DNA from 2 places in the Candidatus Clostridium eludens genome. Region 2 is predicted to be linked to the other one. Evidence: predicted binding sites of a transcription regulator. Region 2 holds the regulator's gene; the other holds the start of a gene.
The links. Region 2 encodes Rex, which represses fermentation and respiration genes when NADH is low (regulators of the CRP and FNR family bind a similar motif). Its sites were predicted from a motif close to ATTGTTAANNNNTTAACAAT; they were not measured.
Positions count from the first base shown of each region.

Region 1: a site for Rex is predicted at 5,705-5,724, ahead of ACJDU8_RS08245 (acetyl-CoA C-acetyltransferase). Genes of this name have one in related genera too.

Region 1 is NZ_JBJHZX010000010.1:10,685-26,051, reverse strand. It holds gene ACJDU8_RS08280 (L-threonylcarbamoyladenylate synthase) at 1-991, shown strand, start outside; gene ACJDU8_RS08275 (low molecular weight protein arginine phosphatase) at 1,017-1,475, shown strand; gene rpiB (ribose 5-phosphate isomerase B) at 1,573-2,022, shown strand; gene upp (uracil phosphoribosyltransferase) at 2,092-2,721, shown strand; gene ACJDU8_RS08260 (deoxycytidylate deaminase) at 2,922-3,338, shown strand; gene ACJDU8_RS08255 (MraY family glycosyltransferase) at 3,385-4,413, shown strand; gene wecB (non-hydrolyzing UDP-N-acetylglucosamine 2-epimerase) at 4,466-5,614, shown strand; gene ACJDU8_RS08245 (acetyl-CoA C-acetyltransferase) at 5,832-7,007, shown strand; gene ACJDU8_RS08240 (acetyl-CoA C-acetyltransferase) at 7,620-8,795, shown strand; gene ACJDU8_RS08235 (ATP synthase subunit I) at 10,167-10,523, shown strand; gene ACJDU8_RS08230 (F0F1 ATP synthase subunit A) at 10,550-11,224, shown strand; gene atpE (ATP synthase F0 subunit C) at 11,301-11,552, shown strand; gene ACJDU8_RS08220 (F0F1 ATP synthase subunit B) at 11,596-12,075, shown strand; gene ACJDU8_RS08215 (F0F1 ATP synthase subunit delta) at 12,080-12,625, shown strand; gene atpA (F0F1 ATP synthase subunit alpha) at 12,630-14,144, shown strand; gene atpG (ATP synthase F1 subunit gamma) at 14,165-15,016, shown strand; gene atpD (F0F1 ATP synthase subunit beta) at 15,029-15,367, shown strand, end outside.
Region 2 is NZ_JBJHZX010000001.1:143,749-159,115, reverse strand. It holds gene ACJDU8_RS00675 (patatin-like phospholipase family protein) at 1-448, shown strand, start outside; gene ACJDU8_RS00670 (insulinase family protein) at 620-3,541, shown strand; gene ACJDU8_RS00665 (thiamine-binding protein) at 3,682-3,972, shown strand; gene ACJDU8_RS00660 (response regulator) at 4,332-4,811, shown strand; gene abc-f (ribosomal protection-like ABC-F family protein) at 4,895-6,805, opposite strand; gene ACJDU8_RS00650 (redox-sensing transcriptional repressor Rex) at 7,074-7,706, shown strand; gene ACJDU8_RS00645 (short-chain-enoyl-CoA hydratase) at 7,922-8,701, shown strand; gene ACJDU8_RS00640 (acyl-CoA dehydrogenase) at 8,889-10,028, shown strand; gene ACJDU8_RS00635 (electron transfer flavoprotein subunit beta) at 10,045-10,824, shown strand; gene ACJDU8_RS00630 (electron transfer flavoprotein subunit alpha/FixB family protein) at 10,844-11,848, shown strand; gene ACJDU8_RS00625 (3-hydroxybutyryl-CoA dehydrogenase) at 12,048-12,890, shown strand; gene ACJDU8_RS00620 (sulfide/dihydroorotate dehydrogenase-like FAD/NAD-binding protein) at 13,241-14,134, shown strand; gene gltA (NADPH-dependent glutamate synthase) at 14,134-15,367, shown strand, end outside.

The DNA of each region.
Region 1 (15,367 bases), on a different contig from region 2:
AGGAAAAATAATAAGAGATGGGGGTCTTGTAGCTTTTCCAACGGAAACTGTATATGGGCTTGGAGCAAATGCTCTTGATCCTGAAGCGGTAAAAAAGATATTTCAAGCTAAAGGTAGGCCCCAAGATAATCCTTTAATTGTACATATAGCTGATATGGAAGATATAAAATCACTAGTTCTTCACATACCTGATGTGGCCTGGAAGTTTATAAAAAAATTTTGGCCGGGACCTATGACTATAATTCTTCCTAAATCATCAATTGTCCCGGATATTACCAGTGCATCACTTAAGAATATAGGAATTAGGATGCCCTCCAATATAATAGCTAGAGAACTTATAAAAGCGGCAAAAGTTCCTATTGCAGCGCCTTCTGCCAATATATCAGGAAGGCCAAGTCCTACAGATGTAGAAAGATGTATAGAAGATTTAGATGGGAAAATAGATTTTATATTAGGCGGAGATATATGTGAAGTGGGAGTAGAATCTACTGTTATAGATTGCACTGTAAGGCCCAGCTGTGTATTAAGACCAGGAGGTATAACTCTTGAGATGTTAAGGGACATAGAAAAAGAAGTCTATGTTGATCCAGCTGTAATGAACAAGACAGATGTAAACATGGTACCTAAAGCACCAGGAATGAAGTATAGACACTATGCTCCCAATGCACCTGTAAAAATAGTTAAAGGAGATTTAGATAAAACTATTGCAAAAATTAATGAAATGGTGGAGAATTATATAGGTGAAAATAAACTTATAGGAGTAATTGCTACGGATGAGACAAAAAAGTTTTATAAGAATGCAGTAGTTATATCAGTGGGTAGTAGACATAATATATCAAGTGTGTCTAAAAATTTATTTGAAACGCTTAGAAATTTTGATGATAAGAAGGTAGATATTATAATATCTGAAGCTTTCGAAGAAAAAGGCATTGGATTGGCAATAATGAACAGATTGAATAAGTCTGCCGGTTTTGATATTATAAAGGTATAATTTTTGCTTTGAGGGAGGTTAGTTCATGGAAGAAATATTATTTGTTTGTACTGGTAATACATGTAGAAGTTGTATGGCAGAATCCATATTTAATTTTAAATCTGACATAAATAATATTAAGGCTATTTCAGCAGGATTGTCAGTAATAGAAAATAGTGTAACCTCTAAAAATTCAGCGGCGATTTTAAAACAAAATATTGATATAGACATACACAAAAGAAAAGCTGTCCAACTAGATGATAATATGATAAAAAATTCAAAATTCATTTTAACTATGACTGCTTACATGAGAGATATATTGAGACAAAATTTTAAAAATTTTAAAAATAAAATATATACTTTAAATGAATTTGTTTCTTTAAAAGGAGATATAAAAGATCCTTTTGGACAGGATGCAGCTGAATATAGGAGTGTTTATATTCAACTGGAAAATAGCATTTTGCTGTTAATAAACAAGTTGAAGGAAGATATGGGCATTAACTAAATGTTATTATCTTCTTTTTTTACGAGTTTGGGCTTTTATCAAATTACTGGCAGTATAATTTAAAATAATGTATTATATATTTTTGGAGGTATTTTTTATGAAAATTGCTTTAGGTAGTGACCATGCAGGATTTCCTTTAAAAAGAGAAATAATAGAGCACCTGAAAGGTAGAGGCATAGAGCTTGAAGATTTCGGAACCCTTTCGGAAGTGTCCTGCGATTATCCTGATTATGCATTAAAAGTTGGAGAACAGGTTGCAAATAAGAATTATGATCTTGGAATATTGGTATGTGGAACTGGTATAGGAATAAGTATAGCTGCAAATAAAATTCCTGGAATTAGGGCAGCGCTTTGCGGAGATACCTTTAGTGCCCATGCATCCAGGCAGCATAATGATGCAAATATACTTGCCATAGGGCAGCGGGTAACAGGTGTTGGACTTGCCCTTGACATAGTGGATACTTTTTTGTCTGCTAGGTTTGAAGGAGATAGACATGAGAAAAGGATAGATAAAATAAGGCAGATAGAAAAAAAATACAGTAAATAGTAGCTGATGATTAATAATTACCTACCGGAAATTATTAAGTAGTAACTAAATAGATTGGAGGATATATGAATGAGTAAGATAACACAAATAACCCATCCGCTTATATTACATAAATTGTCTTTAATAAGAGATAAATATACAGGTTCTAAAGATTTTAGAGAACTTGTAGAAGAAGTAGCTATGCTTATGGCTTATGAGGTAACTAGAAATCTCCAGACAGAGGAGGTAGAGATAGAGACTCCTATATGTAGAACAACCTGTAAGATGCTTTCAGGAAAAAAAGTAGCTATAGTGCCTATACTGAGAGCAGGTCTTGGAATGGTGGGTGGAATGTTAAAACTCATACCTGCAGCAAAAGTAGGACATATAGGTCTTTATAGAGATGAAACTACACTAAAACCAGTAGAGTACTTTTGCAAGCTTCCTCAAGATATAGGAGAAAGAGAGGTAATTGTTACAGATCCAATGCTTGCCACGGGAGGGTCTGCTATAGATGCTATAACTATGTTAAAACAGAAAGGTGCTAAGAACATAAGACTTATGTGTTTAATAGCTGCCGAAGATGGCATAAAGGCAGTTATGGCAGCACATCCGGATGTTGATATCTATACGGCAGCTGTAGATAAAGAATTAAATAAAAATGGATACATAGTTCCAGGTCTTGGAGATGCTGGAGATAGGTTATATGGAACAAAGTAAAAATTGTTTATATTTTTAAGTAAGGAAGCCCAATTTATATTAAGATGGGCTTTTCTTACTTAAAAAATAATAGTTCAGTTTTGCAGAGGTTTAAGTTTGGGTGTATAAATCTATGGTATGAAAGGAATTGTTTTAAAATATTATCTAATAGTTTATAATATATAATGTATTCTTATAAATTGAGGAGATAATTGTTAGCTATGAGAAAAGATTGGGATAATTATTTTATAGATATTGCATTTAAAGTGGCGGAAAGAAGTACATGCTCTAGATTGCATGTGGGGGCAGTCCTTGTAAAAAACAGGAGAATAAAAGGTACTGGCTACAATGGAAGTCCTAGGGGATTAGAACATTGTGATGATGTAGGATGTTATATGAAAGACAACCATTGTGTAAGGACCATTCATGCAGAAGTAAATTGTTTACTTGAGGTATCGCCAGATGATAGGGAAAACTCTACATTATATGTAACACATATGCCTTGTCCAGAATGTCAAAAATTAATAATTACTTGTGGAATTAAAAGAGTTGTATATTGTGAAGACTATATACCTGAAATTAATTGGTTTAAAAAAGCACCTAAAATTGAATTGATATGTATAAAAAGAGCAAAATAATATAATATCTAAATAAATACATAAGATATAATTAAGGAAGGTTAATATGAATAGTTTATATCTATTTGCAATAGTATCAATAGTATTTTCGCTTGCACTTACACCATTTGTTAAAAAAATTGCTGTGCAGTTAAAAATTATAGATATACCAGAAGGGAATAGAAGAATACATAACAAACCCATACCACTCTTAGGCGGGTTGTCCATATATTTTTCTTTTGTAATCACCTTATTGTTAAAGCAAGGTAGCCTTACTGGGGATGAGATGGGGCTTATATTGGGTGCTACAGTAATAGTAATAGGAGGCCTTTTAGATGATAAATTTGATATAAAGCCTAGATATAAATTAGTATTTCAGCTTGCAGCTACTTTAATTTTAATGATTTATGGTGTAAGGATATCAGTAGTTACCAATCCTTTCAGTAGTTTATATGAATTTGTTGATGTAGGGATAATGTTTATTCCATTAACTATAATTTGGGTGGTGGGAATTACTAATGCATTAAACTTAATAGATGGGCTGGATGGCTTAGCTGCGGGTATTGGCTTAATATCTGCTTTAACTATTTTAATTATAGCATTGTTAAACAAGAGATATGAAGCTGCCATACTTGCTGTTATATTATGCGGTGCCCTACTTGGATTTTTACCTTACAATTTTAATCCTGCTTCTATATTTATGGGAGATACAGGGGCACAATTATTGGGTTTTCTGCTTGCAGCTATATCCATTGAAGGCGCTTTAAAATCTGCAGCAGCATTTTCCATAGCGGTTCCTATTCTTGCACTAGGAATACCAATATATGATACTCTTTTTGCCATGATAAGAAGAAAAATCAATGGTAAACCTATTATGCAGGCAGATAGAGGACATCTTCACCACAGGCTTCTTGATATGGGATTCAGTCAGAAACAAGCCGTTGTAACAATGTATATTATAAGTGCGGTACTTGGCAGTTTTTCTATAATAGCCATGGAAATAAATGTACAGAGTTCTTATTTTCTTTTGGCAATAGTTATGGTTATTTTAGTTCTTATAGCTTGGAGAGTTGGATTTTTTAAACATAGAGAGTAAGGTAGAACGCTTGTGATTCATTTTCAGATAGCTAAAAATGGAGGTTTTAATTATGGGTAAACTTAAAGTTATTACGATATTTGGAACAAGGCCTGAGGCAATAAAAATGGCTCCTCTAGTTAGAGAGCTTAAAGGAAGGCAGAGCATAGAAAATAAGATCTGTGTTACAGCTCAGCACAGACAGATGCTGGATCAAGTTTTAGAGCTTTTTAATATTGTTCCTGATTTTGATTTAAATATAATGAAGAGTAATCAAACGTTGACAGGTATAACAAATAGAGTACTTCAAGGTCTTGAAGAAATATTCGAGAAGGAAAATCCTGATTTAGTACTTGTTCACGGAGATACCACTACTACATTTGCAGGAGCGTTAGCAGCTTTTTATAGAAAGATAAGAGTAGGCCATGTTGAGGCAGGACTTAGAACTTACGACAAATATTTTCCTTTTCCAGAAGAAATGAATAGAAAACTTACAGGTGCTATAGCTGATTTGCACTTTGCGCCAACATCTGGTTCCAGAGATAACCTACTTAAAGAAGGAGTACCTGTAAATAAAATATTTGTTACTGGCAATACTGTAATAGATGCAATGAAATTCACAGTACAAAAAGACTATGTATTTAATAATAATGAATTAAATAGCATAGATTACAATAAAAAGAAAGTAATAATGGTGACTGCCCATAGAAGAGAAAATTGGGGAAAAGGAATCGAAAATATCTGTAATGCACTTAAGAAAATAGTTGAAGAAAATAAGGAAGTGGAAGTAATTTATCTTGTACATTTAAATCCCATAGTAAAAGATATGGCATATAAAATACTGGGATGTGTTCCTAGAGTTCACTTATTGGACCCTTTGGATACTAAAGAGGCTCACAATTTAATGGATAGATGTTATATGGTTATGACTGATTCAGGAGGACTTCAAGAAGAGGCTCCTCATCTTGGGAAACCTGTATTGGTACTTAGAAGCGTAACTGAAAGACCTGAAGCTGTAAAAGCAGGTACAGTAAAATTAGTTGGGACTGATAAAGATAATATAGTGAAGTTTGCTAGAGAACTCATATTAGATTCTAGTAAATATGATGTTATGAGTAAAGCCATAAATCCTTATGGAGATGGAAAAGCATCGGGAAGAATAGCATCAGCTATTTTACAGTATTTTAATATAGAAAAAGGAGAATATGAGGAATTTATTTGAGCATACTACTTTTAGATTAATAAATTTAAAATATATAATTGATCAGTGAAAAATAAGGCTGAAAATATGTGTTTTAGCCCTTAGAAAAACTTTGTGTTTTTTTTAACAAAAACGTTGACAACGTTATAATTACTTAGTATAATTAATCTATAGACAGAAAACTTTGTAAATTAAAGTTAGTTATTTATTTTAAATAAACTTTTTAGGAGGATTTACTATGAGAGAAGTAGTTATTGTAAGTGCTGTAAGAACAGCTATAGGAAGTTTTGGAGGAGCTTTTAAAGATGTTCCTGCAGTAGAATTAGGAGCTACAGTTATAAAAGAAGCAGTAAAAAGAGCAAATATTAAACCAGAACAAGTAGATGAAGTTATATTTGGAAACGTATTACAAGCAGGTCTTGGACAAAGTCCAGCAAGACAAGCAGCTGTAAAGGGAGGAATTCCTGTAGAAGTACCAGCTTTTACAATAAACAAGGTGTGCGGATCAGGACTTAGAACAGTAGCTTTAGCAGCTCAGATTATAAAAGCTGGAGATGCTGATGTTGTTATAGCTGGTGGAATGGAAAACATGTCTGCTGCTCCATATGTACTTCAAAAGGCTAGATGGGGACAGAGAATGGGAGACGGAAAATTAGTGGATGCTATGATAAATGACGGATTATGGGAAGCATTCAATAAATACCACATGGGAATTACAGCTGAAAATGTAGCAGAAAAATGGAATTTAACAAGAGAAATGCAGGATGAATTTTCAGCAGCATCCCAACAAAAGGCAGATGCAGCTCAAAAAGCAGGAAAATTCAAAGATGAAATAGTACCAGTAGTTATTAAGACTAAAAAAGGAGAAAAAGTTGTTGATACTGATGAATACATTAAACCAGGAACAACTGTTGAGTCATTAGCAAAATTAAAACCAGCATTCAAGAAAGATGGAACAGTTACAGCAGGTAACGCTTCAGGAATAAATGATGCAGCAGCAGCATTAGTTGTTATGAGTGCAGATAAAGCAAAAGAACTTGGAATTAAACCACTTGCAAAAATACTTTCTTATGGAAGTAAAGGATTAGATCCAACAATAATGGGATATGGACCATTCTATGCAACAAAATTAGCGCTTGAAAAAGCTAACATATCAGTAGCAGATTTAGACTTAATAGAAGCAAACGAAGCATTTGCTTCCCAGAGTTTAGCTGTAGCAAAAGATTTAGAATTTGATATGAGCAAAGTAAATGTAAATGGTGGAGCAATAGCTTTAGGACATCCAATTGGTTCATCAGGTGCAAGAATACTTGTTACATTACTTCATGAAATGCAAAGAAGAGATGCTAAGAGAGGTCTTGCAACATTATGTATAGGCGGCGGAATGGGAACTGCTTTAATAGTTGAAAGATAATAATAAATGATATATTAATTTTGTTTAAATAAAAAAACAAAGTAAGTTATACTTACTTTGTTTTTTTATTACTTAATTTTATATTTTCCACGCTAACATTTTTAAATATAAAACGTTTTCTGCTTTTATAAAAAATAAGACTAATTAGGTAGAACTTGTGGATTTATTATTAAAAAAAGCCAATATAAGTAATTCGACGTTCTTAATATATTTCAAAATAAGCTGTATTTAGGAATTTTCGGCTAATATATACAAATATGATTAAATAACTCAAAGAACATATGAGAGACTTTACATACAGTCTATTTATGAAACTTTGTGTTTTTTTTAACAAAAAATATTGATAAAATATTAATTAATTAGTATAATTAACATATAATAGAATTGTATGAATTGAGTTAATTATTTAAAAGAATGCCATTTAAAAGATAAATTTAGATGATTGCGAATTAACGTCATGCAATTTCAAGATTTATAGAAATTTTCTTAATAAAATAACAATGTTTTATATATAAAAATGTAGGTACTAAGATTTAAAGTCCTTGAAGTTTAATGACCTAAAATTTCACAAGACTCTAATTTAAATAAATTTATTTTAGGAGGATTTGATTTATGAAAGATGTAGTTATTGTAAGTGCTGTAAGAACAGCCATAGGAAATTTTGGAGGAGCTTTAAAGGATGTTCCAGCTGTGGATTTAGGTGCTATAGTTATAAAAGAAGCAGTAAAAAGAGCAAATATTAAACCAGAGCAAGTAGATGAAGTTATATTTGGAAATGTAATACAGGCAGGTTTAGGACAAAGCCCAGGAAGACAAGCAGCTGTGAAGGCAGGTATTCCTGTAGAGGTTCCAGCTTTTACATTAAATAAAGTTTGCGGTTCCGGACTCAGGACAGTAAGTTTAGCAGCTCAACTTATAAAGGCTGGAGACGATGATGTTGTTGTAGTTGGTGGAACTGAGAACATGTCTGCTGCTCCATATATACTTCCAAAGGCTAGATGGGGATACAGAATGGGAGAAGGAAAATTAATAGATGGTATGATAAAAGATGGACTTTGGGAAGCATTCAATAATTATCATATGGGAATTACAGCTGAAAATATAGCAGAAAAGTGGAACATAACAAGAGAACAGCAAGATGAATTTGCAGTAGCATCACAGCAAAAAGCAGAAGCAGCTATAAAGGCTGGAAAATTTAAAGACGAAATAGTACCAGTGACTGTTAAGCAAAAGAAGAAAGAAATAGTTTTTGATACTGATGAATTCCCTAGATTTGGGACAACTATTGAATCATTAGCAAAATTGAAACCAGCATTTAAAAAAGATGGAACAGTTACAGCAGGTAACGCTTCAGGAATAAATGATGCAGCAGCAGCGTTAGTTGTTATGAGTGCAGATAAAGCAAAAGAACTTGGAATTAAACCACTTGCAAAGATACTTTCTTATGGAAGTAAAGGATTGGATCCAACAATAATGGGATATGGACCATTCCATGCAACAAAATTAGCACTTCAAAAAGCCAATTTGACTGTAGGAGATTTAGATTTGATAGAGGCAAATGAAGCTTTTGCTTCCCAGAGTTTAGCTGTGGCAAAAGATTTAGAGTTTGATATGAGTAAAGTAAATGTGAATGGTGGAGCATTAGCCCTTGGACATCCAGTTGGTTGCTCAGGCGCAAGAATACTTGTTACATTACTTTATGAAATGCAAAGAAGAGATGCTAAGAGAGGTCTTGCAACACTGTGCATAGGCGGCGGAATGGGAACTGCTTTAATAGTTGAAAGATAATATATACTAGTCTTAAATAAGGAACAGAGTAAGTTTTGGTTTACTTTGGCTTAGAGTGTAGCCAAAAGCCAAATTCTAGATATGAGGATTTGGCTTTTGGCATATAGTGTCAAATAGTAATCTCATTCCATGATTCTCTTTACTATCAGCAGGTACATTCCATGTTTTTTTCTTCTTTTATATACGCATTTAACATATTTATCACCTTGTATAATGAACTTATAGTAAATTCATCATACTTCTCCTTTCTTTAGGATAATTTACTATAATAATATAGGACGCTGTGGATTAGTTGGATAACGCATGATGTTTTATATAGAGCAAGGATACATTTAACATAAAGCGAGTGGAACATAGCGGACTAAACAATAAGGAGTGTTCTTATGATTTATATTGGCATCGATGTAGCAAAGAATAAGCATGATTGCTGTATCATTGGTTCAGGTGGTGTTATTATTAATGATTCTTTATACGCGCAGTATTTTATCTTTTTAAAAATAATACCGCATTTGTTTCACAAATATAATTCTATTTTTTGAAAATGTAACTTTTTAAGAAACTAAAAATATGATTTTTTTAAAAAAATTATCTTGGCTTTATATAGTTGGTCTTTTAATTTAATTATACAATCACGACTCTATGTCCTTTAAAATGGGAATGGGCACTTTGATATATTTTAAAATGATGCATTTCAAAATAAGGCATATTTGAACATTTCAAGATAATATATGGAGGTATAATTAAATAGCTTAGAAATCATAGAAAAAGCTTTATATACATTGATCTTTATAAAACTTTGTGTTTTTTTTAACAAAAAATGTTGATAAGATATTAATTAATTTAGTATAATTAACACATAATAGAATTATATGAATTAAGCTAATTATCTTAAATAATATTGTTTTTAACATAAATTCAGGTAACTGCCGGTTGGTGCCATGAAATTTTAACACTTATAAAAATTTTTTTAATTAAAGTAGTGAGGTTTATATTTAAAAGATAAGTACTAAGAGTTAAAGGTCTTGCAACGCTTTACATAGGTGGCGGAATGAGAACTGTTTTAATAGAGAAGAGGTAATTTATATAAACGTTTAGATAGGTACGGGAAATATGCTTTTAAGGAATCGGTTTATTTAATGGACATGTTTCTTGTGTTTTTATGATAACTTTAGATTATGGAAGCTAAAAAAGTTCTTATATAATTTTGAGAAATAAAAAGATATAGCTGAAAATCGATATGTATTAATGAGGTGATTTATCGTAGTCAATATATAACGTAAAAAATAGACAAATTTTAAGTTTCAACAAAAATTAATTTTAGTTATATAATTATTATATAACTGGTATACTGGTATAGTAGGTGAGTTTTATTTGGGAGAAGACTTGAAAAATGTATTAAAGAATGTAGGTAAAATAGATATTGTTATTGCCATTATAGTTTTAATATTCTCTTTTCAATTTTATAGAAGCTATACATTTATTGTCATTATAGGCCTTGTAATGGCAATTATAAACTTTATATTCAATGCAGTTACAAGCAGTTATTTATTGTCTATTGGAGGAAAAAAAAATTTGATTATCCTTTCATCGGCAATAAGAATTATAATTACAATAGGTATTATATTATTACTTTATAAGAATAATAAATATAACATTGTAGCTTTTATAGCAGGATATACTTTACATTATGTAGCCATTATTATATATGGAGTAAGGACAAAAAAATAAAATATAGTTAGAGAAGGGGTGTTTATATGAGTCTAAACGCTGAAACAGTATTTTCATTAAACATATTAAATCACACTCTAAATGTAACCACGAGTATTGTTGTTCAATGGATAACTATGATTGTAATTACTGTTTTGGTAGTAATTCTGACCAGGGATTTAAAGGAGATCCCAGATAAAAGACAAAGTGTTTTAGAAATGATCGTAGATTTTATAAATGGTTTAGTCTCTAGTAATATGGGCTCCAGATACAAGAGTTTTGTGCCATTTATAGGTACTATGGGTATTTTCTTGTTTTTTTTAAACTTATCAGGATTGGTGGGGGTGGAGCCATCCACTAAAGATATAAATGTGACAGCTGGATTTGCACTAATAAGTTTTGTGGTGATCAATGGAAATGCATTTATGAAAGCTGGAATTAAGGGGTATGGTAAAAAATTAATTGAACCATTTCCTTTAATGTTTCCAATGAATTTAATTGAGAAATTTACTCTCCCAATTTCATTGTGTCTAAGGTTATTTTGCAATATGCTGGTAGGTTCGATAATAATAGGTCTTCTCTATCAATTAAGTCATATTACTGCATTTGTAATCCCAATACCGTTTCACTTCTTTTTTGATGTATTTGATGGTATTATACAAGTGTATATATTTATGATGCTTACTATGTTGTATACTAGAATGGGGGCAGAAATGGAATAATTCACAAATAGCTATATCAAAATATTGGTGTAGGTATTATAAATTCAAATTTTGTTTAAACTTAAGGAGGAGAAAAATGAATATTGATGCTAAAACTTTCTTAGATGGAATGTGTGCAATAGGAGCAGGCTTAGCTGCAATCGGATGTCTTGGCGGTGGTGTTGGTATAGGTACTGTTACAGGGAAAGCAGTTGAAGCGATAGCAAGACAGCCTGAGGCTAGAGGTCCTGTAACGTCAACAATGTTTATTGGCTTAGCTTTTGCTGAAGTTACTTCGTTATATGCTTTGCTTATTTCAATACTGCTACTGTTCTTAAAATGGCAATAAGAATATTTTTTGAAAAATAAGCCTGAAGGGAGGCTTTTAGGATATGAATGGAAATGTATTCACTATAATTGTTACAATAATAAACTTTTTCGTTCTTATGGCTATATTAAAACACTTTTTTTTTGATAAGGTTAGTAGCGTAGTTGAAGAAAGAAGTAATGAAGTAAAAGATACATTGGATAAAGCAAATTTAGATAGAAAAGCAGCTGAATCACTAAGAATTGAAAATGAAAAGAATCTTCAGCAGTCAAAGGTGGAAGGCAAAAAAATAGTGGAAAGTTATAAAGAAAAAGCTGAAAAGCTATCAGAAAAAATTAAGGAAGAAGCTTCAATTGAGGCTGAGCTTACCCTTGAAAGAACTAGAAAGGACATTGAAAGAGAAAAAGAAAAGGCTCAATCTGAAATAAGAAATCAAGTTATTGACTTGGCTCTTTTGATATCTTCAAAGGCTCTTGAAGGTTCTATTGATGAAAATCAACATAGAAAACTCATTAAGGATTTTATAGCTAAGGTAGGTATCTAAAAATATGCATGAATATTTAGATAGAAGATACGCTCTTGCACTTTATCAGATTGCAGAGGAAAAAGGGAAGATTGAGGAATATTTAGAGGAATTAAATGATGTTGCTGATCTTATAAATGATAATGTTGAACTCTTAGGATTTATGGAGCACCCTGAAATTAGTACATCAGCAAAGAAGGAAGCACTTACAAATGTATTACAGGGTAAAATAAATGAAGATATACTTTCGTTTTTATTAGTGCTTATTGATAAAGGTAGAATTAACGAATTACATGGTAAGCTTAGAGAAATGGGAAGAATATATCTTGAAAAGAATAATACAGTTATTGCAAAAGTAAAAACAGTTATTCCACTAGAGGATGATGAGAGAGAAGCTTTAGTTGAAAAATTGAAGAAAAAGTTTAATAAAGAAGTTTTGATTAAAGAAGAACTAGATCCTGGCATAATAGGTGGGGTTTATGTGGAGGTAGACAACGTAGTTATTGATGGAACTATAAAATCAAAACTTTCTGAAATGAAAAAATTAATGCTTAAGGGAGAACAGAGGTGAGCCTATGAACGTAAAACCTGAAGAAATAACTTCAATTATAAAAAGTCAAATAGAAAAATATGAAAAGAAAATAGAAACCATTGATTCAGGTACAATAATTCAAATTGGTGATGGCATTGCTAGAGTTTATGGCCTTAATGGATGTATGGCAGGAGAACTTTTAGAGTTTCCTAATGATGTTTACGGTATGGCTTTAAATCTTGAACAAGATAATGTAGGTTGTGTTCTTTTGGGTTCTCAAGAAGGAATAAAAGAAGGAAATACAGTAAAAAGAACAGGTAAGGTTGTAGAAGTGCCTGTGGGAGAAAATATTATAGGCAGAGTTGTAAACTCACTTGGACAGCCCATTGATGGTAAGGGTTCTATTAAGACCACTGAAACAAGAGCCATAGAACTTGTTGCACCAGGAGTTATAACCCGCCAAGCCGTTAAAGAGCCTCTCCAAACAGGAATAAAGGCCATAGATTCCATGATACCAATTGGCAGGGGACAAAGAGAACTTATAATAGGAGACAGACAGACAGGTAAAACTGCTATTGTCATGGACACTATAATGAATCAAAAAGGAAAAGACGTAATATGTATTTATGTAGCTATAGGTCAAAAACAATCTACAGTAGCACATATAGTAAATAATTTAATAGAAGCCAGTGCTATGGATTATACAATAGTTGTATCTGCATCTGCTTCAGAATCAGCACCACTTCAATATATTGCTCCTTATGCAGGATGTTCCATGGGAGAATATTTTATGAATAAGGGAAAAGACGTGCTTATAGTATATGATGATTTATCCAAGCACGCAGTGGCATATAGGGCTATGTCTCTATTGCTTCGAAGGCCGCCGGGAAGGGAAGCATATCCGGGAGATGTTTTTTATCTACATTCAAGACTTTTGGAAAGGGCTGCGAAACTTTCAGATAAGCTAGGCGGAGGCTCACTTACAGCACTGCCTATAATAGAGACACTAGCAGGAGATGTTACTGCATATATACCAACCAATGTTATTTCTATAACAGATGGTCAGATATTTTTGGAAACAGAACTTTTCTATGCAGGACAAAGGCCAGCTATAAATGCAGGTATATCAGTATCTAGAGTTGGAGGTAATGCACAGATTAAAGCTATGAAACAAGTTGCAGGTACCCTTAGAATAGATCTGGCACAGTATAGAGAACTTGCAGCTTTTGCACAATTCGGTTCTGATTTAGATGCGGAATCAAAAAGAACTCTTGAAAAAGGTAAAAGATTAACTGAAATACTAAAACAACCTCAATATAAGCCAATGCCTGTAGAGAAGCAGGTAATGATATTATTTGCGGCAAGTAGAAATTACATAATGGATGTACCGGTGGAGAAAATATCACAATTTGAAGAAGAGTTCTTGGATTATATGGATACCCACCATAGAGAAATAGGGGATGAAATAAGAGAAAGTCGAATTATATCTGATGAATTAAGTGATAAACTTGGAAATGCCATAGAAGAATTTAAAAAAATATTTTTGGTAGAGATGTAGTTATCTCAAGGAGGTGAAGTATGGCAGGAGCAGGACTTGTTACAATTAGAAGAAGAATTAAATCAATAACTAGTACTAAAAAAATAACCAAGGCCATGGGACTTATTGCCACCTCTAAATTTAGAAAAGTTAGGAAGAAACTTGAGGCAAACAATAAATATTGTGAACTTTTTAGTTCTATTGCAAATGAATTTGCATTAGAAGCTGATGAAAATAATATTTATACAAAGGGTAATAAAAACAATAAAAAACTATATATAGCTTTAAATTCCGACACGGGATTGTGCGGAGGTTTCAATGTCAACGTTGTAAATGAATTAAATGCTATAAAATTAAAAGATGAAGAAGAATTTTTTCTAGTAGCTGTTGGACAAAAAGGAAAGATGTATTTCAAAAGGCTGAGCTATAATATAGAAGCAGAATATATAGATATTCCTGATGTTCCTACAATAAGAGAAGCAGGTGATATAGCATACAGAGCACTAGAACTCTATAGAAGCGGCAAAGTTGGAGAAATTAATATAATATTTACTAAATTCATTTCAACTGTTAAGCAAAATGTAATTATTGAAAAGCTGCTTCCTATTGAAGCTAATCAAGTGGAAAAAAGAAATTTTATTGTGAAATTTGAACCACCTGCAGATGAAATGATGGAAAATGTGGTAGAGCTGCATTTGGGACAAAAAATACTTAATTGCATGATAAATTCAAAGGTTAGTGAACAGGCCTCTAGAATGACAGCAATGGATGGAGCTACTAAAAATGCAAATGAGTTGTTAGATAAATTAAATCTTCAATATAATAGAGAAAGACAAACTGCTATAACGCAGGAAATAACTGAAATAGTTGGAGGAGCAGAAGCTCTAAGGTAAGGAGGGACGTTCATGCCAAATATAGGCAAAGTTGTTCAGGTCATAGGACCTGTAGTAGATATAAAATTTGATGAAGAAAACCTTCCAGACATATATAATGCCATAAATATAGAATTAGAGGATAGAAAGATTATCACAGAAGTTGCACAGCACTTAGGTGATGATATAGTAAGGACTATATCTATGGAGAGTACAGATGGGTTAATGCGGGGTATAGATGCTTTAGATACTGGAGCACCTATATCTGTGCCTGTAGGAGAACCAGTTTTAGGAAGACTTTTTAATATGTTAGGTCAGCCTATTGATGAAAAGGGAGCGGTAGAAGCAGAAAAATATTTTCCTATTCATAGG
Region 2 (15,367 bases):
TGATGTCATAAAAGCTTCTATTAGTCTTCCCTTTATGGCCCCTATGGTAAAGTTCAGAGGATTGAATTTATTAGATGGAGGGGTTTCAGATCCAATACCTATAAAGAAGTCTATAAAAGACGGAAATAATAAAAATGTAATTATCTTAACTAGGAATAAGGGTTATGTAAAAAGGTCTTTTAAGATGAAATTTTTGGCACGAAGAATATATTCCAAGCATAAAGGCCTGGTAAATGCTATGTTTGATAGATATAAAAAGTATAATAATACTTTGTCATATATAGATAAATTAGAGGAGGAAGGCAAGGCATTTGTTATGAGACCTGAAGAAAGTTTAAAGGTTAGAAGAATAGAAAGGAATAAAAATAAGCTTGTAGAATTATACAATCAGGGGTATAAAGAAGCATCACAGTGTTATGATAAATTAAAAGAATGGATTAAACAATAAAAGTAAATTATATAATATAACTATAGTTTTAACTTCTTAAATTAATGATTATTTTAAGTTTTGATGTTTAAATAAATGCACATAAATATTTCATAGTTTTGTAAAGAAGTAATAAAAACTTTAGTTAATAATAATACTGCAATATATAAAATTATAGGAGAGAATTTAAATATGGATTTAGGAAAAATATACAGTGGTTTTAAACTATTAAAGAAAAAAAATATAGAGGAAATAAACTCTATAGGAATGCTTTTTCAACATGAAAAAAGTGGTGCCAGATTATTTTATTTGCAAAATGAAGATGATAACAAAGTATTTTCAATAAGCTTTAGGACTCCACCAGATGACAGTACAGGAGTTCCACATATACTTGAACATTCTGTATTATGTGGTTCTAGAAAATTTCCGGTGAAAGAGCCTTTTGTGGAATTGGTAAAGGGTTCCCTTAACACTTTTCTAAATGCAATGACTTTTCCTGATAAAACTATGTACCCTGTAGCTAGTGTGAACCATAAAGATTTTTTAAATCTTATGGATGTATATTTAGATGCAACTTTTTATCCTAATATATATAAGTATCCAGAAATTATGATGCAGGAAGGATGGCATTATGAGCTGGATAGTAAAGATAAGGAAATAACTTATAAAGGGGTAGTTTATAATGAGATGAAGGGAGCTTTTTCATCTCCAGAATCTATATTGTTTAGGAAAATATCAGAATCCCTATATCCAGATACCCAGTATGGTGTGGAATCTGGGGGAGATCCAGATATAATACCGGAGCTAACCCAACAGCAGTTTTTAACATTTCATAGTAAATATTATCATCCGTCTAATAGCTATATATATTTATATGGAGATATGGATATACTGGAGAAACTGGAATTTATAGATAGAGAGTATTTAAGTAATTTTAGCAAAAGATCTGTGGATTCTATAATATTAGAGCAAACTCCTTTTGATTCCCAGAGAGAAATGCTGATAAAGTATCCAATTTCAAGCGCTGAGAAAGAAGAAGATAAAACTTTTTTGAGTATCAATTATTCAATAGGGAAAGTTGTAGATAACGAACTATACTTAGCCTTTGATATACTGGAACATTTACTTTTAGAAACACCTTCTTCTCCACTTAAAAAAGCTTTAATTAATGCCAATATAGGAAAAGATGTATTTGGAGTATTTGAAGCTAGTATGCTTCAACCTATATTCGGAATAGTAGTTAAAAATTCCAATGAGAGTGAGAAGAATAAGTTTAAAGAATTGGTGGAAAAGACTTTAAAGGATATTGTAAATAATGGCATTGATAAAAAATTGGTGGAGGCCTCTATAAATATAAAGGAATTTCAGCTCAGAGAGGCGGATTATAAAGGATATCCTAAAGGATTAATATATGGAATGAAGTGTATGGACAGTTGGTTATATGATGAAGAACCATGGGTACATCTTACTTATGAGTCAGTATTAGATAAAATAAAATCACAAATGAACAATAACTATTTTGAAAATCTTATAGATAAGTATATTTTGGGAAATAACCACAGCTCCATGGTAATAGTTAAACCAGAAAAGGGATTAGCGGAAGAAAGAGAAGCTGCCTTAAGTAAGAAATTAAAGGATTTTAAGAAAAGTATTTCAGATGATGAAATAGATGAGATAATTAAAGATACTTTGAAATTAAAAGAAAGACAAAGTATTAGAGACAGTAAGGAAGATTTGATGAAAATACCTCTTTTAGGCATATCGGATATAGATCCAAAGCCTAAAAAACTGGAACTTGTGGAAAAGAATAAAGATAAGGTAAAGTTATTGTTTTATCCCATATTTACAAATGGTATTTATTATGTAAACTCATATTTTGATACTCAAGGATTAGAAGAAAATTTAATACCATATATATCACTTTTAAGTGCTGTACTTGGAAAAGTCAGTACGGAAAATTATAACTATGAAGATCTTACCAAGGAAATAAATATATACACCGGAGGAATAGGTTATTCGCCACAGATATTCGGAGAAAATAAAAGTAATAAAGAATTTTATCCTAAATTTGTAGTTAGGTCAAAGGTTTTGGCAAATAATCTGGAAAAATTAGTTTCAATATTAGAAGATATAATGAATCATACTAAGTTTGATGAAAAAAAGAGATTGAAGGAGATAATCCAGGAAACTAAATCTAGAATGGAAATGACTATGTTTCAAAGGGGACATATAGTAGTTGCAAACCATGTATGTTCATATTTTTCACCTATGAGTAAATATGAAGATATATTAGGAGGATTAGAGTTCTATAAATTTATATGTAATTTAGAAAAGAATTTTGGAGATAAGGTAGAGGAGATAAGTAAAAATCTAAAAGAGGTTTCCGATAAGGTATTTAATAAGAAAAATTTAATTATCAATGTAACCTGTGAAGAAAAAGATTATAATGCTTTTGAAAACATAATAGATAATTTACTTTTTCAATTAAAGAATGAAGAAATACCTAAAGTGGAGTATAAATTTAATTTACAGGCTAAAAATGAAGGACTTATAACTTCTTCCAAAGTTCAATATGTGGCAAAAGCATATAATTACATGGATCTTGGGTATTCCTACAGCGGAAGAATGTTAGTTTTAAAAGCTATAGCTAACTATGAGTATTTGTGGAACCAGATAAGAGTTCAAGGAGGAGCTTATGGAAGTTTTGCTTCTTTTCAGAAAAATGGAAATGCATTTTTTACATCCTATAGAGATCCTAATTTAAAGCGTACTATTGAGGTCTATAATAATGCAGGAGAATTTTTTAGAAATTTTAAAGCGGATACCAGGCAGATGACTAAATATATAATAGGAACTATATCAGATTTAGACTTTCCACTATCACCTTCTATGAAAGGAGAGCGTGCTACAGAATATAATATAAAGCATGTGAGTTACGAAGATTCGGAAAAGGAAAGAGAAGAAATATTAAATACTAAAGAGGAAGACATAGTTGCTTTTGCAGATTTGATTTCTCATATTATGGATAAAAATAATGTATGTGTTATGGGAAATGAACAGAAAATACGCGAAGATAAAGATGTATTTAAAGATTTAGTGAATTTATTTGAATAAGCTTTTCTAAAAGGATATAAGTATAAAAATCCACAGTGTAAAAAATTTTTTTAATACATTGTGGATTAAATTTATTCAAACTGAAATCCATATTTGAATATAATTTTACTTAAATATAAGTGATTTTGGAGGAGGGACTTATGGTATTGACAAATGTGAGCATACAGGTTTTGCCTGTAGTGGAGGAAATAAATTTATATAAAGTGGTAGACAAAGTTATAGAATATATAGATTCTTGTGGGGTGAAGTATGAGGTAGGGCCCATGGAGACTACCATGGAAGGTGAACTGAGTGAACTTTTAAGAATAGTAGAAGCTGCACAGAAAATATGTATAGAATATGGTGCGTCAAGGGTAGTATCTGTGGTAAAGATAGATTATAAACCGGGTAGAATTACTATGGAGGAAAAAGTTAAAAAATATAGAAAATAAGTAAATTCCACAAGTTTTTCAGGGTACTTACATACTTAGAATTAAAAATGAAGATAAGTATAATATAGGTTTCATTTATCCGAACGCTACCATTGCTAATACCCCCATTTTCTTCAAAGTGAGGGATAAGCACTGCTACACGCCTGGATAAGTTCTTCCCCTAAAGGATAACGTATTCTAAGTGCTAAAGACACTAAGAATACTGTTAATAAGGTTCAGATGGAGAAAAGCATTACTTATGAGCAAACTCCACCTGAACCTAAGAATCACTTGATGTAATTAATGCTAAAATTTAGGTTGAAAAATAGCAGCTTATGATTTAATATATAGAGTATATTAAGAGATATGGTGGTGAAACCATGAAAAGAATACTATTGGTAAACGATTGTAAATTTGAAAGCATCATTATGAAGGATAAGTTAATAAATATAGGATATGAAGTAGAAGTTTCTAATGAATACGGTGCATCTTCAAAAATTAATAAGTTTAATCCCGACGTTATCATAGTTAACTTTGTAATGAAGGATATTACCGGAGACAAGCTTATAGAAAAAATAAAAGCTGAAAGACCTAATATTGCTTGTATACTTTCATCTTGTGATAAAATAAATCCAGGAGCTTTTACAGGAAAGGGTGTAGATGATATTATAAATACACCTATAGATGAGGAAAAACTTTCTGAGGTAATAAATAAGGCTATATTAAAATATCAGACTAAACATGGCAATACAAACTTTAGATTTAAAAAGGCAATGTTATTTTGCCCATACTGTGGCGGGGAATTTAACCACACAAATAACTCTTTTGCATTTTGCCCATACTGCGGTGGGGAGTTATAGTAACAATTGTGCAGGAGAAATGGTAGATATGTAATTAAATTCAAACCTGCACAATTGTATATACAATAATATGAATAAATACCTTAAAACATTTCTTCCCATGTGCTATATAAAGTTTCCACTTCTTTTTGTGCAGCTAAAATCTGCTTGTGTATTTCACTGCTTTTTTTAGAATCAGAATAAACTTCTTCTAGACATAATTTTTCCTGTAATTTTAATATATAATCTTCTAACTTTGATATTTCTTCCTCTATAGTTTTTATCTCAAGATTCTTTTTTCGTTTGTTTTTTTCTAGTTCTTTTTTTCTTTTTTTCTCCTGATATATTTGAGTTTTAGTTTTTGAAGTACTTACTTCCTCCTCAAATCTCAATGGATTTTTTTTCTTTTCTGTATAGTAAACATAGTTGCCTAAATATTCTTTTGTCTCAGTTTGACTTAATTCATATATTTTACTTATGCATTTATTTAAAAAGTATCTGTCATGAGATATTACCAGTATAGTACCATCGTAATCTAGTAAAGCCTCTTCTAAAGCTTCGCGGGAAGCTATATCTAAATGATTTGTAGGTTCGTCTAAAAGTAAAAAATTGGATTTAGACAGCATAAGTTTTAATAGATTTATTCTACATTTTTCTCCACCGCTTAAGGGTGAAATTTTCTTAAATACATCATCCCCTGTAAATAGAAAACTGGCTAAAGCATTTCTAATTTCTGTAGTGGTAAGCTCAGGAAATCTGGTCCACACTTCGTCTATGATAGTCTTTTCAGGGTCTAAATCAGATTGTTCCTGGTCATAGTAGCCTATTACAACATTTTTACCCAATTTATAAATTCCTGTATAGTCTTTTATTTGCCCAAGGATTATTTTAAAGAGGGTAGTTTTACCACAACCATTTTTACCGATAAATGCTGTTTTCTCGCCTTTTCTTATTTGAAAATTTAAATTTTTAAATAGTAATTTTTCATCAAAACTTTTACTTAGGTTTTCCACGTAGAGTACGTCATTGCCGCTATTTATTTGAGCTTTAAATATTATATTTTTAATTTTTATGTCTTTATCGGGAGGGGGTACTCTATCCAGTTTATCTAACATTTTTTGTCGGCTTTCTGCTGCCTTGATACTTTTTTCTCTATTAAAAGATCTGTACTTTTCAATAATTTCTTCTTGTTTTTTTATTTCTGTTTGTTGTATGTTATATGCTTTTAATTGAATTTCATAGTTTTTCTTTTTTAGTTCCAGAGAAGTAGTATAATTTCCATTGTAAAAATTCACATGACCGTTTATAAGTTCCATAGTTGAGTGTGTTATGGTATCTAAGAAGTATCTGTCGTGGGAAATTATAATTATAGTTCCTTTGTAGGCCTTTAAGTATTCTTCTAGCCATTCTATAGCTTCCAAATCCAAATGATTGGTAGGTTCATCTAATAAGAGTATGTCAGGTTTTGTTAATAGCAATTTGCAAAGGGCAACCCGTGTTTTTTTCCCTCCACTTATTATGTTTATGGAATCACAAAATTCATTCTGAGAAAAGCCTAGACCTGCTAGGACTCTATTTATTTCTGCTTTATAGGTATACCCGCCTCTGTTTCTATAGAGTTCTGAACATATGGTATAATTATCAATCAATTTATTTTGATAGTTTTCATTTTTAGAATTATAGGGCTCGTTCATTAAAGTTTCCAGCTTAATTAATTTATTTTCTAAGTCAATTATATCTTGAAATACAGTAAGCATTTCATCGTATATTGTATTTGAAGAATCTAGTGATAGATGTTGGGTTAAATAGCCTATGGTTTTAGTTTTATCTACAAATAGCTCTCCACTGTCATGGCTTATCTTATTTGTTAGAATTTGAAATAGGGTAGACTTGCCGGCTCCGTTTGGTCCTATTAGTGCTACTCGGTCTCCTTCATTTATATTGAAAGTTACATTTTCTAATATAACATCTATTCCATAGTTCTTATGAATATTTTTACAGCTTAAAATGATCATAGAATAACACCTTCCTTAACTTATTAATATTTTACTATGTAAAGAGATTTTTTTGTAGACCTTATTTAGAATATAATAATGATTTACATAATATATATAATATGGGTATTATAAAATTGAAAAACCTTAATAAAAATACAAAATAATAAAAAAGAGAGTATTAACATATGTTATAATTAGATAATACTATATAATGATAAAATGGAATTATAGTAGAATTTATTTTAATATATAATTAAAACATATAGTTATAGATATGAGGTGCGGTATGGATAAGAAAAAAGATATATCAATGTCTGTCATAAAGAGATTGCCCAAATATCATAGATATTTAGATAATTTAATGAGAAATGACGTAGATAGAATATCTTCAAAAGAGTTAAGTGAAAAAATAGGATTTACAGCTTCTCAAATACGGCAAGATTTAAATTGCTTTGGAGATTTTGGTCAACAGGGATATGGATACAATGTAAGTGAATTATACAGTCAAATATGTAATATACTTGGACTTACAAAATTGTATAGAGAAGTTATAATAGGAGCAGGTAATATAGGTCAAGCTATATCTAATTATACTAGATTTGAAAAACTGGGTTTTGAATTAAAAGCTATATTTGATATAAATCCAAAACTTATAGGTATTAGAATTAGGGATATAGAGATAAGAGACATAGATTATTTAGCTGACTACCTGAAAGAAAATGCTATAGACATAGGTGTAATATGTGTGCCTAGCAATAATGCCCAGAAGGTTTGTAATATTTTGGTCAAAAATGGAGTGAAGGGTATATGGAATTTTGCTCCAGTGGATCTTATTGTACCAGAAGATGTGAAGGTGGAAAATGTTCATTTAAGTGATAGTTTACTGACGTTGAGTTGTCTTTTAAATGATATAGAGTAAAACCTAAAGGTGTATGTTTTTACTGTAAATGTTAAAATAAAATATTAAATAAAATTTATTTGATATTTGTGCTAATTTATTATTGAAATATATAAGCTTAAGGTATATAATAAGAAGTGAAGTGAAAAACTTCAATTATTTTTAAGTGTATTTGTGATATTATTAACAATACTTTGTTAATGTTGCTTTCAAAAGGTTTAGGAGGGAGGAGTAATATGGAATTCAAAAATATCATTCTTGAAAAGGATGGCAAGGTAGCTTTGCTAACAATAAATAGGCCTAAAGCATTAAATGCTTTGAACTCAGAAACACTAAAGGAAATTGATGCTGCGGTAGATAATATTGCTGCAGATGAAAATGTGTATGCTGTGATACTTACTGGTGCGGGTAAGGCTTTTGTAGCAGGAGCGGACATAACTGAAATGAAGGATCTCAATACAGTTCAGGGAAGAAAGTTTGGGACACTTGGCAATAAAGTATTTAGAAAATTGGAAAAATTAGATAAGCCAGTTATAGCAGCCGTAAATGGTTTTGCACTTGGCGGAGGCTGTGAATTATCATTGGCTTGTGATATAAGAATAGCTTCATCAAAAGCTAAGTTTGGTCAGCCAGAGGTTGGTCTTGGAATTACTCCAGGATTTGGAGGCACTCAAAGACTTCCAAGAGTAGTAGGCGTTGGTATGGCAAAAGAACTTATATACACTGCACAAATAATAAATGCTGAAGAAGCTCTAAGAATAGGATTGGTAAATAAAATAGTTGAACCAGATAAGTTGTTAGAAGAAGTTAAAAATCTGGCAAATACTATAGCTAGTAATGCACCTATAGCTGTTCAATTATGTAAAGCGGCTATAAACCAAGGAATTCAGTGCGATATAGACACAGCTGTAGCTTATGAAGCAGAAGTATTTGGGGAATGTTTTGCTACAGAAGATCAAAAAGAAGGAATGACAGCATTTGTAGAAAAGAGAGATAAATCTTTTAAAAACAAGTAATTGATGATATCGTATAAATCAGGTCAATAACTTAAATATAAAATTTAAGATTATAATTAATAACTTAGGTTCAGTAAATTGTGATCTTTATTTTCTTTAAAGGTTTACAAATAAAGGTTTACAATGAATGATATAAAAAAAGATATAAGCTATATTTAGTATGAAAACTATTTAGGAGGTAAAATAAATGGATTTTACATTAACAAGAGAACAACAATTTGTAGAACAAATGGTAAGTGAATTTGCAGAAACTGAAGTTAAACCTCTAGCTGCAGAAGTAGATGAAACAGAAAGGTTTCCTCAAGAAACAGTAGAAAAAATGGCTAGATATGGAATGTTGGGTATACCATTTCCTGTTGAGTATGGCGGAGCAGGTGGAGACACACTCTCTTATATATTAACAGTAGAAGGACTTTCAAAAGTTTGCGCTACAACAGGTGTTATAGTTTCAGCACATACTTCACTTTGCGCAACACCTATTTATCAATTCGGTACAGAAGAACAAAAACAAAAATACTTAATTCCACTTGCAAAAGGAGAAAAACTTGGAGCATTTGGTTTAACTGAACCTAATGCAGGTACTGATGCTTCTGGACAGCAGACAACAGCTGTTTTAGATGGAGATAATTATATATTGAATGGACAAAAAATATTCATCACAAATGGTGGAGCAGCAGATACTTTCGTAGTATTTGCAATGACAGATAGAAGCAAGGGAAATCACGGAATAACAGCATTCATAATTGAAAAGGGAATGCCTGGTTTTTCAATAGGAAAACTTGAAGACAAAATGGGAATAAGAGGATCATCAACTACTGAGCTTATATTTGAGAATTGCGTAGTTCCAAAGGAAAATATGTTAGGAAAAGAAGGAAAAGGTTTTGGTATAGCAATGAAGACTCTTGATGGAGGAAGAATTGGTATAGCATCCCAAGCATTAGGTATAGCAGAAGGTGCTTTAGATGAAGCAGTTGCATACTTGAAAGAAAGAAAACAGTTTGGAAAGGCACTTTACAAATTCCAAGGATTATCATGGTATGCTGCTGAATTAGATACTAAAATACAAGCTGCAAAATATCTTGTTTACAAAGCAGCAGTAAATAAGGATAAGGGTGTTCCTTATTCAGTAGATGCTGCAAGAGCTAAGTTAGCTGCAGCTACTGTAGCTATGGAAACTACAACTAAGGTTGTACAACTCTTTGGAGGATATGGATACACTAAAGATTATCCAGTAGAAAGAATGATGAGAGATGCTAAGATAACTGAGATATATGAAGGAACTTCAGAAGTACAAAAGATGGTTATCGCAGCAAATTTATTTAAATAAATAGGAGGAGTTCATAATGAAGATAGTTGTTTGCTTAAAGCAAGTACCAGATACAAATGAAGTTAAAATCGATCCAAAAACAGGAACATTAATAAGAGAAGGCGTTCCATCAATAATAAACCCAGATGATAGAAATGCACTTGAAGAATCAATTGCTTTAAAAGAAAAAGTAGGCGGTACAGTTACAGTAGTAAGTATGGGACCTCCACAAGCAGAAGAGGCACTTAGAGAAGCTCTAGCTATGGGAGCTGACGAAGCAATATTGGTTTCAGACAGAGCTTTTGCAGGAGCGGATACTCAAGCTACTTCTTATGCATTGGCAGGAGCACTTAAAAATTTAGAATATGATTTAATATTTGCAGGAAGACAGGCAATAGATGGAGATACTGCACAGGTTGGACCTCAAATAGCAGAAAAATTAGATATACCTCAGATAACATATGTAGAAAAAGTTGATGCAGACGGAGATACTTTAACAGTTAGAAGAGCTTGGGAAGATGGATATGAAGTAGCAAAAATTAAAACTCCATGTATGTTAACTGCTATAAAAGAATTAAATGAACCAAGATATATGAACATAAAGAACATATTTGAAGTTTTCAAAAAAGAAGTTAAGATATGGAGTGCTGCTGATTTAGAAGTAGAGAAAGATAAACTTGGACTTAATGGTTCTTGCACAAAAGTTAAGAGATCACATACAAAAGAACCAAAGGGTGCAGGAGAAATTGTTAATAAACCAGTAAAAGAAGCAGTAACGTATGCAATTTCAAAATTAAGAGAAAAACACGTTATTTAATATATAGGAGGGGTTTAGAATGAGCATAGCAGATTACAAAGGCGTATGGGTATTTGCTGAACAAAGAGATGGAGAACTACAAAAAGTAGCACTTCAATTAGTTGGAAAAGGAAGAGAATTAGCGGACACTTTAGGAGTAGAATTAACTGCTTTATTACTTGGTAGTGGTGTAGATGAGGCAGCAAAAGAACTTATTGCACATGGAGCAGATAAGGTTTTATATGCAGATAGTCCTCTTTTGAAACACTATACTACAGATGGATATACTAAAGTAATAAATGAGCTTATAGATGAAAGAAAACCAGAAATATTACTTATCGGAGCTACATTTATAGGAAGAGATTTAGGACCAAGAGTTGCAGCTAGAACTGCTACAGGCCTTACAGCAGACTGTACAGGACTTGATATAGATCCTGAATCAAAAAATTTAATGATGACAAGACCAGCTTTTGGTGGAAACTTAATGGCAACTATAGCTTGCGAAAAAACAAGACCACAGATGTCAACAGTAAGACCAGGAGTTTTTGATAAGCTTCCAAGAGATGCTTCAAGAGCTGGAAAAATAGAAAAGGTAGCTGCAAATGTTGCTGCTAGTGACATCAGAATTGACGTAATTGAAGTAGTTAAGTCTGCTAAAGATACAGTAGATATCTCAGAAGCAGATGTAATTATATCAGGTGGAAGAGGACTTGGCGGTCCAGATGGATTCAAAGTTCTTAAAGAGCTTGCAGATTTATTAGGTGGAACTATAGGTGGTTCCCGTGCGACTATAGATGCTGGCTGGATAGATAAGAGTTACCAGGTTGGACAAACAGGAAAAACAGTAAGACCAGGCCTTTATGTTGCATGCGGAATATCAGGTGCAATACAGCATTTAGCAGGTATGCAAGATAGTGGATTTATTGTAGCTGTAAATAAAGATGAAAACGCTCCAATAATGCAAGTAGCAGATCTTGCTATCGTAGGAGATTTATACAAAGTTGTTCCTGAATTAACAGCTCAAGTTAAAGCTTTAAATCTTTAATTGATTTGTAAATTTATATAAACTATATAAATAGTATTTTCTATGTTAAAAACCTCCCTGCAGCATGCATTGTGCTGTAGTGGAGGAAAATATAAATGTATAAATGCTTGTTATTTTAAGCATACTAGTTTTAATTAAATTAGGTGCTTAATATAATTTGAGCACATTAAATTTTAAAGAAGGAGTGACATATATGAGTATTAAAAGTGTAGCAGTTTTAGGTAGTGGAACTATGTCTCGTGGAATTGTGCAGGCTTTTGCAGAAGCAGGGATAGATGTAATTATCCGTGGAAGAACTGAAGGTAGTATTTCAAAAGGTTTGGCAGCAGTAAAAAAATCTTATGACAAAAAAGTATCAAAGGGAAAAATATCCCAAGAAGATGCTGATAAAATAGTTGGAAGAGTAAGTGTAACAACTGAACTTGAAAAATTAGCTGATTGTGATCTTATAATAGAAGCAGCATCTGAAGATATGAATATAAAGAAAGATTATTTTGGGAAATTAGAAGAAATATGCAAACCTGAAACGATCTTTGCTACTAATACTTCTTCATTATCTATAACTGAAGTAGCAACAGCTACAAAGAGACAGGATAAATTTATAGGAATGCATTTCTTTAATCCAGCAAATGTTATGAAATTAGTTGAGATCATAAGAGGCATGGCTACTTCTCAAGAAACTTTTGATATTATAAAAGATCTTTCTGTTAAAGTAGGAAAAACTCCTGTAGAGGTAGCAGAAGCTCCAGGATTTGTTGTAAATAGAATATTAATACCAATGATAAATGAAGGAGCAGGCATTCTTGCAGAAGGAATAGCTTCAGCAGAAGATATTGATACAGCTATGAAATTAGGAGCTAATCATCCAATGGGTCCTCTAGCATTAGGCGATCTTATAGGATTAGATGTATGTCTTGCTATCATGGATGTACTTTATAATGAGACTGGAGATTCAAAATACAGGGCTCATCCATTACTTAGAAAATATGTAAGAGCAGGTTGGTTAGGAAGAAAATCAGGAAAAGGATTCTTTGCTTATTAAAAATTATATGATTTAGTTAAATTTAAATTATAATAATTAAAAAGAATTTTGGGCTAATTAATGATTAGTCTAAAATCTTTTTTTAATTATGTAGTTTTTTGCAGTTATAGCAATAAATGTATCTTTGGGCAAAATTCAGTACATATTTCAAATATAATAATATGCTTGAAAATATGGATGTTATGTAAATATTTTTGCACAAAACTTTTTCACAGTAACTTTCTTATAGTAGTGCAATTATTTTGTTATTATGATATAATACAATAAAGGGCTTATGTTTGAAGTGAAATTTAAGTCTTGGATTTAAACGTTTTATAAGTTTTATTAGTTTTTCAGATGGGGTGAATGGAATGTATAAAATTGTAGACAAACAGGCTCTTGCACCTAATATATATTCAATGGATATAGAGGCGCCAAGGGTAGCTAAGTCCTGTCTTCCAGGACAATTCATTATAGTTATAATAGATGATAAGGGTGAGAGAGTGCCTCTTACTATTTGTGACTATGATGCAGAAAAGGGAACAGTAAAAATAGTGTTTCAGACAATGGGTGCATCAACAAAGCAATTGGCAAAATATGAAGCAGGAGATTATATTAGAGACTTCGTAGGGCCTTTAGGAATGCATTCAGAATTTGTGGACGAGGATCTAGAAGAACTTAAGAAAAAGAATATTATATTTGTAGCGGGTGGAGTAGGAACAGCTCCAGTTTATCCACAGGTGAAATGGTTAAGTCAGCATGGAGTAAAAGCTGATGCTATAGTAGGCTGTAAATCTAAAGCTCATTTACTTTTAGAAGAAGAGATGAAAGCTGTTACAGACAATTTGTATATAGCTACTGATGACGGAAGCTATGGATTTAAAGGATTTGTTTCAGATAAACTTAAAGAACTTCTTGATAACAAAGAAGGAAAGAAGTATGACTGTGTAGTTGCTATAGGACCAATGATTATGATGAAGTTTTTGTGTAAACTTACAAAAGAATATGGAGTAAAAACTATAGTAAGTGTAAATCCAATAATGGTAGATGGAACTGGTATGTGTGGAGCTTGTAGGCTTACAGTAGGTGGAGAAGTAAAATTCGGATGTGTAGATGGACCAGAATTTGATGGACATTTAGTAGATTTTGATGAAGCAATGAGAAGACAAGCTATGTATAAAACAGAAGAAGGAAAAAAGATTCTTCAAGCAGAAGAGGGAGATACCCACCATGCTAAAGGATGTAAGTGCGGAGGTGACAAGTAATGGCTGTAGATAGAATGAAGAGAGTGCCAATAAAAGAGCAAGATCCACAAGTTAGAGCAACTAACTTTCAGGAAGTATGTCTTGGATATACTGAAGAAGAAGCAGTAAATGAGGCATCAAGATGTTTGAATTGTAAGAAACCAGGATGTGTTTCAAAATGTCCTGTTTCAATAAGTATCCCAGAATTTATTGACAAAGTTAAAAATAAAAATTTTGAAGAGGCAGCTAAGGTTATAGCAAAATCCAGTGCACTTCCTGCAGTCTGTGGAAGAGTATGTCCACAGGAAAGTCAATGTGAATCAAAATGTGTGCTTGGAATAAAAGGAGAAGCTGTTGCTATAGGAAAACTTGAAAGATTCGTAGCTGACTGGTCCAGAGAAAATAATGTAGATCTTTCAGATAAAAAACCATCAAATGGTAAAAAGGTAGCAGTTATAGGAAGTGGTCCTTCAGGACTTACTTGTGCAGGAGATTTAGCAAAACTTGGATATGACGTTACTATATTTGAAGCACTTCATGAAGCAGGCGGAGTTTTGGTTTATGGAATTCCAGAATTCAGACTTCCAAAGGATAGTGTAGTAAAACATGAAGTTGAAAATGTAAAAAAATTAGGTGTTAAAATAGAGACAAATGTAATAATAGGAAGAACTATTACGATAGATGAGCTTGTAGAAAATGAAAGCTTTGATGCTGTATTCATAGGTTCTGGTGCAGGACTTCCAATGTTTATGAACATACCAGGAGAAAATTTAAATGGTGTATTGTCAGCTAATGAGTTCTTAACTAGAAGTAATCTTATGAAGGCATTTAAAAATGATTATGCTACACCAATAAAAGTTGGTAAGAAAGTTGCAGTAATAGGTGGAGGAAACGTTGCTATGGACGCAGCTAGAACTGCATTAAGATTGGGATCAGAATCATATATAGTATACAGAAGATCAGCAGAAGAAGTTCCAGCAAGGGCAGAAGAAGTTCATCATGCTAAAGAAGAAGGAGTACAATTCCATCTTTTAACTAACCCTATAGAAATATTAGGTGATGACAAGGGTTGGGTTAAAGGTATGCGTTGTATAAAGATGGAACTTGGAGAACCAGATGCATCAGGCAGAAGAAGACCGGTTCCAATAAAGGGTTCAGAATTTGAGTTAGAGGTAGATACAGTAATAATGTCACTTGGAACATCACCAAATCCATTAATAGCATCTACAACAAAAGGACTTGAAATGAACAAAC